DNA from 2 places in the Jeotgalibacillus haloalkalitolerans genome. Region 1 is predicted to be linked to the other one. Evidence: riboswitches for the same ligand, from Rfam matches in the RefSeq annotation. Region 1 holds a riboswitch; the other holds the start of a gene.

The links. Region 1 has a riboswitch for thiamine pyrophosphate ahead of tenA (thiaminase II). Riboswitches for the same ligand answer to the same signal wherever they lie in the genome.
Region 2: another riboswitch for thiamine pyrophosphate. It lies ahead of thiT (energy-coupled thiamine transporter ThiT); the one in region 1 lies ahead of tenA (thiaminase II).

Annotation. Positions count from the first base shown of each region.
Region 1 covers NZ_JAXQNN010000003.1:255,130-259,486, forward strand. Annotated here, with positions in the region: TPP riboswitch at 138-237, shown strand; gene UFB30_RS11375 (lipoate--protein ligase family protein) at 307-1,140, shown strand; gene lipA (lipoyl synthase) at 1,137-2,078, shown strand; TPP riboswitch at 2,093-2,198, shown strand; gene tenA (thiaminase II) at 2,465-3,151, shown strand; gene thiM (hydroxyethylthiazole kinase) at 3,144-3,908, shown strand; gene thiD (bifunctional hydroxymethylpyrimidine kinase/phosphomethylpyrimidine kinase) at 3,905-4,357, shown strand, end outside.
Region 2 covers NZ_JAXQNN010000006.1:65,667-70,023, reverse strand. Annotated here, with positions in the region: gene metH (methionine synthase) at 1-529, shown strand, start outside; gene UFB30_RS14370 (FUSC family protein) at 714-1,736, opposite strand; TPP riboswitch at 1,845-1,946, shown strand; gene thiT (energy-coupled thiamine transporter ThiT) at 2,055-2,627, shown strand; gene map (type I methionyl aminopeptidase) at 3,044-3,796, shown strand; gene UFB30_RS14355 (hypothetical protein) at 4,022-4,351, opposite strand.

The DNA of each region.
Region 1 (4,357 bases):
GCTTATAAAATAATAATGGATACGATTACAACAGAAAAATGTGTAGTCTGTATTAGTGTGAAACAGTTACTGTAACACAAAAATATTTTTGCGTTATAGGAGTGACTGTGATACTCTTTAACTGACAATTTCATTAATTTATTTACTGGGGGAGCCGAGTGGCTGAGACAGTCTTTAGCTGAACCCTTTGTACCTGATCTGGATGATGCCAGCGGAGGGAAGTATGCTTACATAGTTACGCGCATAAGCCGCTTCCTTTAAAAGGCAGTGGTGTTTTTTTATGTAAAAGAAGAAAGGAGGCAGACGATGAGTGAAACATGGTATTTTCTTGATTCCGGTCATGGCACACCGTCATTTAATATGGCGATGGATGAAGTGCTGATGAATTGGCACAGTGACGGAAAGATCCCGCCGGTACTGAGATTTTACGGATGGAAGCCCGCAGGTATATCAGTCGGCTTTTTCCAAAAGGTCGGTGGCAGTATAGACCTTGAGAACGCGAAGAAGTACGGCGTTGAGCTTGTACGCAGGCAGACCGGTGGCAGAGCAGTTCTGCACGATGATGAGCTGACGTATAGCGTGCTTGTATCTGAAGATCATCCCGCAATGCCAAAGTCGATTAAGGAAGCTTATCTTGTCTTATCAAAAGGCATTCTTGAGGGATACCGTGCGCTTGGTATTCCGGCTGAGTTTTCGATTCCAGAGGAGAAACAGAAGCAGGCCGGTTCAGCCGTCTGCTTTGAGGAACCATCGTGGTATGAACTGATGGTTGATGGCAAGAAGGCAGCCGGCAGTGCGCAGACGCGTAAAAAAGGTGTAATTCTTCAGCACGGTTCGATCCCGATCTCTATGGATATCGAAAAGTTATTTGACTTATTTATTTATCCAAATGAAAAAGTAAAAGAGCGTGCACGCCGCGCATTTACAAATAGAGCCGTCGCGATTAATGATGTGCTTGAGCGTCCTGTTACATTTGAAGAAGTGAATCATGCATTTAAAGAAGGGTTCATGAAAGGGCTTGAGATTGACCTGGAACCTTTTACACCGCCAGAAGAGATGTTAAGAGAAGCAGCAGAGCTTGAGAAGAAGTATCGGAGTGAAGAATGGAGTTATAAGCGGGAAGGGAGACAAAAAGTATGACAAATGCAAAAGAACATGTACGTAAACCGGAATGGTTAAAGGTAAAGCTGAATACGAATGATTCCTATAAGAAGCTTAAGAAAATGATGCGTGAGAAAAAGCTGAACACAGTATGTGAAGAGGCGAAATGCCCGAATATTCACGAGTGCTGGAGTGAACGGAAAACAGCAACATTCATGATCCTTGGGGACACCTGTACACGCGCATGCCGCTTCTGTGCTGTCAAAACCGGTCTGCCGAATGAACTTGACTGGGGCGAGCCGGAGCGGGTAGCAGAGTCTACTGAAATGATGGGCCTAAAGCACGTTGTTGTCACAGCGGTTGCACGTGATGACCTGAATGATGGTGGCGCAGCTGTATTTGCTGAGACTGTCCGTGCGATCCATCGCCGTCTGCCAAGCTGTACAGTGGAAGTATTACCATCAGATATGAAAGGTGATTATGAAAGTCTTCATACGCTGATGGACGCCGAGCCGGATATTTTTAACCACAATATCGAAACAGTCCGCCGCCTGACAAAGAGAGTGCGCGCGCGTGCCACGTATGATCGTTCACTGGAACTGCTTGCACGTGTAAAGGAAATTGCGCCGAACATCCCAACGAAATCAAGTATCATGGTTGGTCTTGGTGAGACAAAGGAAGAGCTGATTGAAGCAATGGATGATCTGCGTGCACACAATGTGGATATCCTGACACTTGGTCAGTATCTGCAGCCGACGAAAAAGCATCTGGATGTTGTGCGTTATTATCACCCTGATGAATTTGCAGAGCTGAAGGAAATCGCGCTTTCAAAAGGCTTCAAGCACTGTGAAGCAGGGCCAATGGTGCGTTCTTCATATCATGCGGATGAGCAGGTAAGTGAAACATCAGCACAGCGCCGGATTAAGTATCTAAAGGGCGTTGAAGCAGATGGCAGAACAGTAGACAACCTGCAGTAATAACTGAATACAGCTTGACCCACTGGGGGAGCCGGTTAAACCGGCTGAGACGGACTGTTGTCCGGACCCTTTGAACCTGATCTGGATCATACCAGCGTAGGGAAGTGGACGTATATGTGAACCTTGTTATATACGCCGCTTTCCAATATTGGGAAGCGGTGTTTTTTATTTGGTTTTGTTAAAGCTGGCTGATGATTGCAGCTCCAGGGGGACTTCACGACCGGGCGGTGAGTCCGCAGGCTTCGCCATGGCCTCACCTGTCCCTTCCTGCCATAGGAGTCGCTCCCTGCAGCGAGAATCACCAGCTGTGCAAGTTCAATAATGGTTTTAATAATACTTATTTAGTAACTGGCTTGGCAGATTTATTAAATGAAGGAGGAATCATTATGACTTTTTGTTCAGAAGTAAGAGAGGAATGCAGTGGGCTTTGGGAGGCAAGCTTTACGCATCCTTTTGTAAAAGGGATTGCAGACGGGACACTGCCGCTTGATGTATTTAAGTTCTATGTGATGCAGGATGCGTATTATTTAACCCATTTTGCGAAGGTGCAGGCAATTGGGGCTGTGAAAGCGGAAGATCTGAAGACAACAAAAAGCTTTGCACACCACTCAGAGCAGACCTGTGCAGCAGAGCTTGCGCTACATGAATCCTTTATGGAGCTGCTTGGCGTAACAGAAGAAGACTGGGCGTCATTCGAACCATCTCCGACTGCCTATGCCTATGTGTCACATATGTACCGGGCAGCTGATGGAAATCTGGCAGATATACTTGCCGCGATCCTGCCGTGCTACTGGCTTTACTATGAGATTGGCGAACAGCTGAAGAATAAGAAGCCGGATCATCCAATCTATCAGAAATGGATTGAGACTTACGGGTCTGAATGGTTTGGTGAACTCGTGAATGAGCAGATCAACCGAATGAATGAACTCGCAGTGGGGCTTTCTGAAAAAAGAATCGGAGAGTTAAAGATGCATTTCAGAAGAAGCAGCTATTACGAATGGAATTTCTGGGAACAGGCTTGGACGATGGAGTTTTGGACAATTCAACCAAAGGAGCGTGTGACACATGATTAATCAGCTAAGAGAAAAGAATCCGCTGGTCCATTGCATCACGAACTATGTTGTCGCTAATTTTCAGGCTAATGGCATGCTGGCACTTGGTGCATCGCCGGTGATGGGGGATGAAGAGAAAGAGGTTGAAGAGCTGGCATCGGTTGCTGATGCGCTGTCACTCAATATCGGTACGCTTCATCAGCGTTCAGTTAACAGTATGATACTGGCCGGCAGGGCTGCAAATAAAAAAGGGATTCCTGTCGTGCTCGATCCGGTTGGCGCAGGGGCAACCTCATACCGGTTATCAGTGATAGATGAGATTTTAATCGAAGTGAAGATTACGGCGCTCAGATGTAATGCGGGAGAACTGGCAACGATCATGAGAAAAGACTGGTCTGCTAAAGGTGTGGATGCAGGGGAAGGCGAGGGGGATCTAACTGAACTGGCTGTGGAGGCTGCAAAAAAATACGGCTTCATTGTTGCTGTAACAGGCCCTGTGGATATTGTGACTGACGGGCAAATCGTACATGAGATTCATGCAGGACACGCCATCATGTCGTCAGTTACGGGTATGGGATGCTTACTCTCAAGCGTTACAGCAGCTTTTCTGACTGTTGATCAGTCAACAGACGCTGTTGCGGAAGCTGTTCAGTATTACGGGGAAGCGGGTGAAAAGGCTGCCAGGATTTCTGACAGCCCGGGCAGTTTCAAAACAGCATTTATTGATGCAATGTTTTCACTCAATGAAAGCAGGCTTCAAAAAGGAGGCAGACGATGAAACAGGTACTGACGATTGCCGGATCAGATTCCGGAGGCGGAGCGGGCATTCAGGCGGATATTAAAACTTTTCAGGAGCTTGATGTATTCGGGACCTCTGTCATCACAGCAGTCACCGCTCAAAATACACGCGGTGTAATAGATGTTGCACCGGTGCCAATTGAAAATATTGAAAAGCAGCTGCAGGCTGTCGGTGATGATTTTGATATTGCAGCTGTCAAAACCGGTATGCTGTTTGATGCTGTAACGATCCGGACAGTGGCGGATTCGATTAAGCATTACAACTGGCAGCGCCTTGTTGTAGACCCTGTCATGATTGCCAAAGGAGGGGCGAGTCTGCTGAAGGAGGAAGCAAAAGACTCACTGATTAAACATCTTCTGCCGCTTGCCACGCTGGTCACACCTAATATTCCTGAAGCTGAGGCATTAAGCGGCATTCAGATTTACAAT
Region 2 (4,357 bases), on a different contig from region 1:
CATTATCTATCACCCTGAAACGGGTCAGGAGATTGAACGCTTTACATTCCCGCGTCAGCCAAGAGCACCATATCTGTGCCTCGCTGATTATCTCCGTTCAAAAGAAAGCGGCGTAATGGACTACGTTGGATTCTTTACTGTCACTGCCGGCAGGGGAATCCGCGAAAAAGCACAGCAATACAAAGAAGAAGGCAGGTTTCTTGAAAGTCATGCGCTTCAGGCACTTGCACTTGAAACAGCTGAAGGCTTTGCAGAGCTGCTGCATCAGCAGATGAGAGACCGCTGGGGCTTCCCGGATCCGGTTGACTTTACAATGCAGGAACGCTTCAGTGCAAAATATCAGGGGCAGCGCTTCTCATTCGGCTACCCGGCGTGTCCTGAGCTTGAGGACCAGGAGAAACTGTTTAAGCTGATCCGTCCTGAGGAGATCGGCGTTCAGCTGACAGACGGCTTTATGATGGAACCTGAGGCAAGTGTGTCTGCGATTGTGTTTGCGCATCCTGATGCGAGGTATTTTAATGTGATGTAGTTGTTGTTGGTTCTTAGAAAGATGACTGCTGTTCGTGGATAAATAATGTATGTTCGTAGAAAAAAGAGGATGTTCTTAGAAAACCATGCATGGTTCGTAGAAAAACAGGGGATGTTCTTAGAAAAGTATCTTTAGACCTATGAAAAGCCGGGGAGCAATCCCCGGCTTTTCGCATGTACTAATATTATAGCTCCTCCGGCTTCGCACTTGGCACCTTCACAAAAGATCTGCGCTTCTTTAACAGTGCATGAATCGTCAATAATTCAAAATAAATATAACTTTTATCCGGCAGCTCTTCTTCATCCGTCTCACCTTTTAGTTCATGTCGCAGAAGCGCCAGAGCATCGGCGTCCATCGGCTCCTGTTCACCCGTTCTGATAATCCGGTTGTTGAGCTGTGATACAAGTGTACGGACGGCATGCTTTTCTTCAATTGACCACACAGGTGCATCATCTGATGGCAGTGATATGAGGTTTGCTAAATGAAAAGACAGCTGCCTCAGCAGATAAATCTTTTTTTGCAGTGTCTGAATCTCATTCATTTCCTCACGTTTATATGAATGATAGTGCCATTCCTGCAGCTGGAATCTGCAAAACATATCTGCACGGTCAAGCTGGGTGCGAAGCTGGTTAGATGCGGATTCCAGATTCATTGGTGAGTTTTTCTGGTCCAGCAGTTCATTCATTCTTTCAGCGAGCAGTTGAGTGAGCTTTGATTGTGCGCCTGAAATGAGTGAAATAATCTGATCTTTATATTTAGGCGGCATCAGTAAAAAGTTCACGAGTGTTGACGTTAAAATTCCGATTCCGGTTGTTCCGAGCCTCTTAATAAATTCAAGCAGAAAGTGATCTTCTGTGCCGGGAATCATTGCGACTGCTGTAAGTGTCGCAACCAGCATACCTGCATCAAGCTTCAGCTTATAACAGATCCAGATCGTCAAAACGGCCGAAATTGTATATGTAATCGCTGTATCGCCCAGCAGAAAAGTGGCGAGCATCGCAATAGAGGCCCCGATTGCAGATGCAGGAAAACGGATCAGGCCTTTTTTAATAGAGTCGGCTGCTGTCGGTTCAATTGTGACAATTGCTGTGATGACTGCAAAAACCACAGGTAAATTAAACAACTGACAGATCAGTGCAGTTAAAAATACCGCAACACCGGTTTTCAGTATCCTGCCGCCTATAAATCTTTTCTTTAACCACTGCATGTGAAATGGGACCTCCTTTCTGAGTAAATAAGACGTGTTATAGTATAGCATACAAAATGTGGGGGAGATGACATGATTCAGAATATAAGTTACAATATTAATAGATGCAATTTCCACAAGGGGAGCCATATTGGCTGAGAGTGAACAATTTGTTCAGACCCTTCGAACCTGTAAGTTAATGCTTACGCAGGAATGTGGATGGAAACGGACTTTTTCAGGGTCCCGGGTTTCTATCCCCGGGGCCTTTTTTATATGGAGTGGCCCGTTGAATTCCCCTCTGTGCGAGCTGCATCAATTTCGCAATAGGAGGAAGAAAAAATGGAGCGTAAAAAGTTATTATTTCTAGTGGAGGTTGCGATCTTTTCTGCAATCGGAATTATCCTTGACCAGTTTTCCTTCAGTCTCTGGCCACAGGGCGGATCAATCAGTTTTGTGATGGTCCCAATCGTACTGATGGCATTTCGCTGGGGCTTAAAAGGGGGCCTGCTGACAGGATTTCTTGTAGGTCTGCTGCAGACAATGTTCGGAGCGTATATCATTGATCCTGTTCAGGGAATTCTTGATTACCCGCTGGCATTTACGGTTATTGGATTTGCAGGTCTGTTTGCAGGAGCAGTAAAACGCTCACTTGAAGAAGGCGCTATGAAGAAAGCAGCTACGTACATTACAATCGGTGTATTTATCGGGGCATTAATGAGATTCGTGTGCCACTTCCTTGCCGGCGTTATTTTTTTCGGATCGGGAAGCGAAGGCGTACCGGCATGGCTGTTCTCACTTGGCTATAACGGCTCTTACATGGGCCCTGCATTCATCCTGACATCTATTGTCATGGCAACGCTGCTGATTTCAGTCCCAAGAGTTGCAACCAACCGTCAGATGACAAGTGCTTAACTTATATGTATGCAAATGAGGATGTGACATAGTGTCGCATCCTCTTAATCGTTTCACTCCGCTTCAGGCGGGCGCTTTCCGCGGGGCCGGCGGTGGGCCTCCTCGGACGCTTCGCACCTGCGGGGTCTCACCTGTCCGTCATATCCCGCCGGAGTCGCCGCCTTACGCTCCGCTACACTTAGGTTATAATTAATATCAAAACTAAATATTTATATTTGAAATTCACTAACTTACATTAATAATAACTAAGTTTAATTGGAGCGGAAGACGGGGACTCCGGGACGAGTAGCGACCGCCGTCCGGAAAGCCTCCGGCTGGAGCGGAAATTAAACGGTTATCAAAAGTCAGCATCATTCATGCATTTCCCTTCATACATATGATATAGTGAACCATTATACAGCAAGGAGAGAATCGGTATGATCGTACAGAATAACGAAGAATTAGAAGCGTTGAAAAAAATCGGCGCAATCGTTGCTGAGATCCGCGATGAAATGCGTGCAGCAACAAAGCCCGGTGTGACAACTGCTGAGCTTGATAAAATAGGAAAACAGAAATTTGAACAGTATGGAGCCATTTCAGGCCCTAAAGGAGAATACGATTTTCCTGGCTACACCTGCATCAGTGTAAATGATGAAGTGGCACACGGAATCCCGGGTGACCGCGTGATCAATGAGGGAGATCTTGTAAACATTGATGTTTCAGGTTCTCTTGACGGTTATTTTGCTGATACGGGTATTTCGTTTGTGGTTGGACATGACGCAGAACTTGAAAAGTTATGTGCAACTGCAGAACAGGCTTTTACACTGGCACTGAAAAAAGCGAAAGCCGGTTCAAAAAAGAGCCAGCTTGGAAAGACAGTATCACGTGTTGCAAGACAAAACGGTTATCAGGTTATTACGAACCTGACTGGTCACGGCGTGGGAAAGTCACTGCATGAAGCACCGGACCATATTCTGAACTATCATGATCCATGGGATAATGAACTGTTAAAAGAGGGAACAGTGCTTGCATTTGAACCGTTTATTTCTTCAGGTGCAGACTTTGTTGAAGAGCAGAATGACGGCTGGACGTATAAAACGCCGGATGGCAGCCTTGTTGCACAGATTGAGCATACAATCGTGATTACAAAAGGTGAGCCGATTATTTTAACAGAATCGAAAAAGGCATAAGAAAAAGGATGGGACAAATAAATATTGTCTCATCCTTTTTTTACAATTGTTTTGCTGCGCGGACGCTTTCCGGACGGAGCTTGCTGAGCCCTCCTCGCCTTTGGCTGCGGGGTCTCAGCTTTTTCTATTCGTCCCGAAGTCGCTGCCTTACGCTTCGCTGCACTAAGGTTGTAATATGATTTTTTACATAATAAATATAGATTGACGCATTCTCTGCTGTTATTTTTATTGTGACTTTGATTTTTTGCGCTGTTCCATGAAGATCGCAGCCGCAAGCAGAAAGAATGAAATGGCTGTAGGAATTGATATCCATGATGAAATTAATAGCATCACGAGTACGCCGGTTCCGCCGGGTGCAGGATTTTGCGCGGCAATCTCATCAATCTGCAGCAGGTAGTAAGCTGTTATAAAAAACGTAATCATCAGAAAAGCGGCATTGATGATCCATAGCCACTTCACTTTTTTTCTTAGCCCAAATACAATTGAAATCGTCATTAATATGGGTCCCACCAGGAGTGTGACCAGAAACATTGCAAATAATAACTGCCCGTCCAACATAAA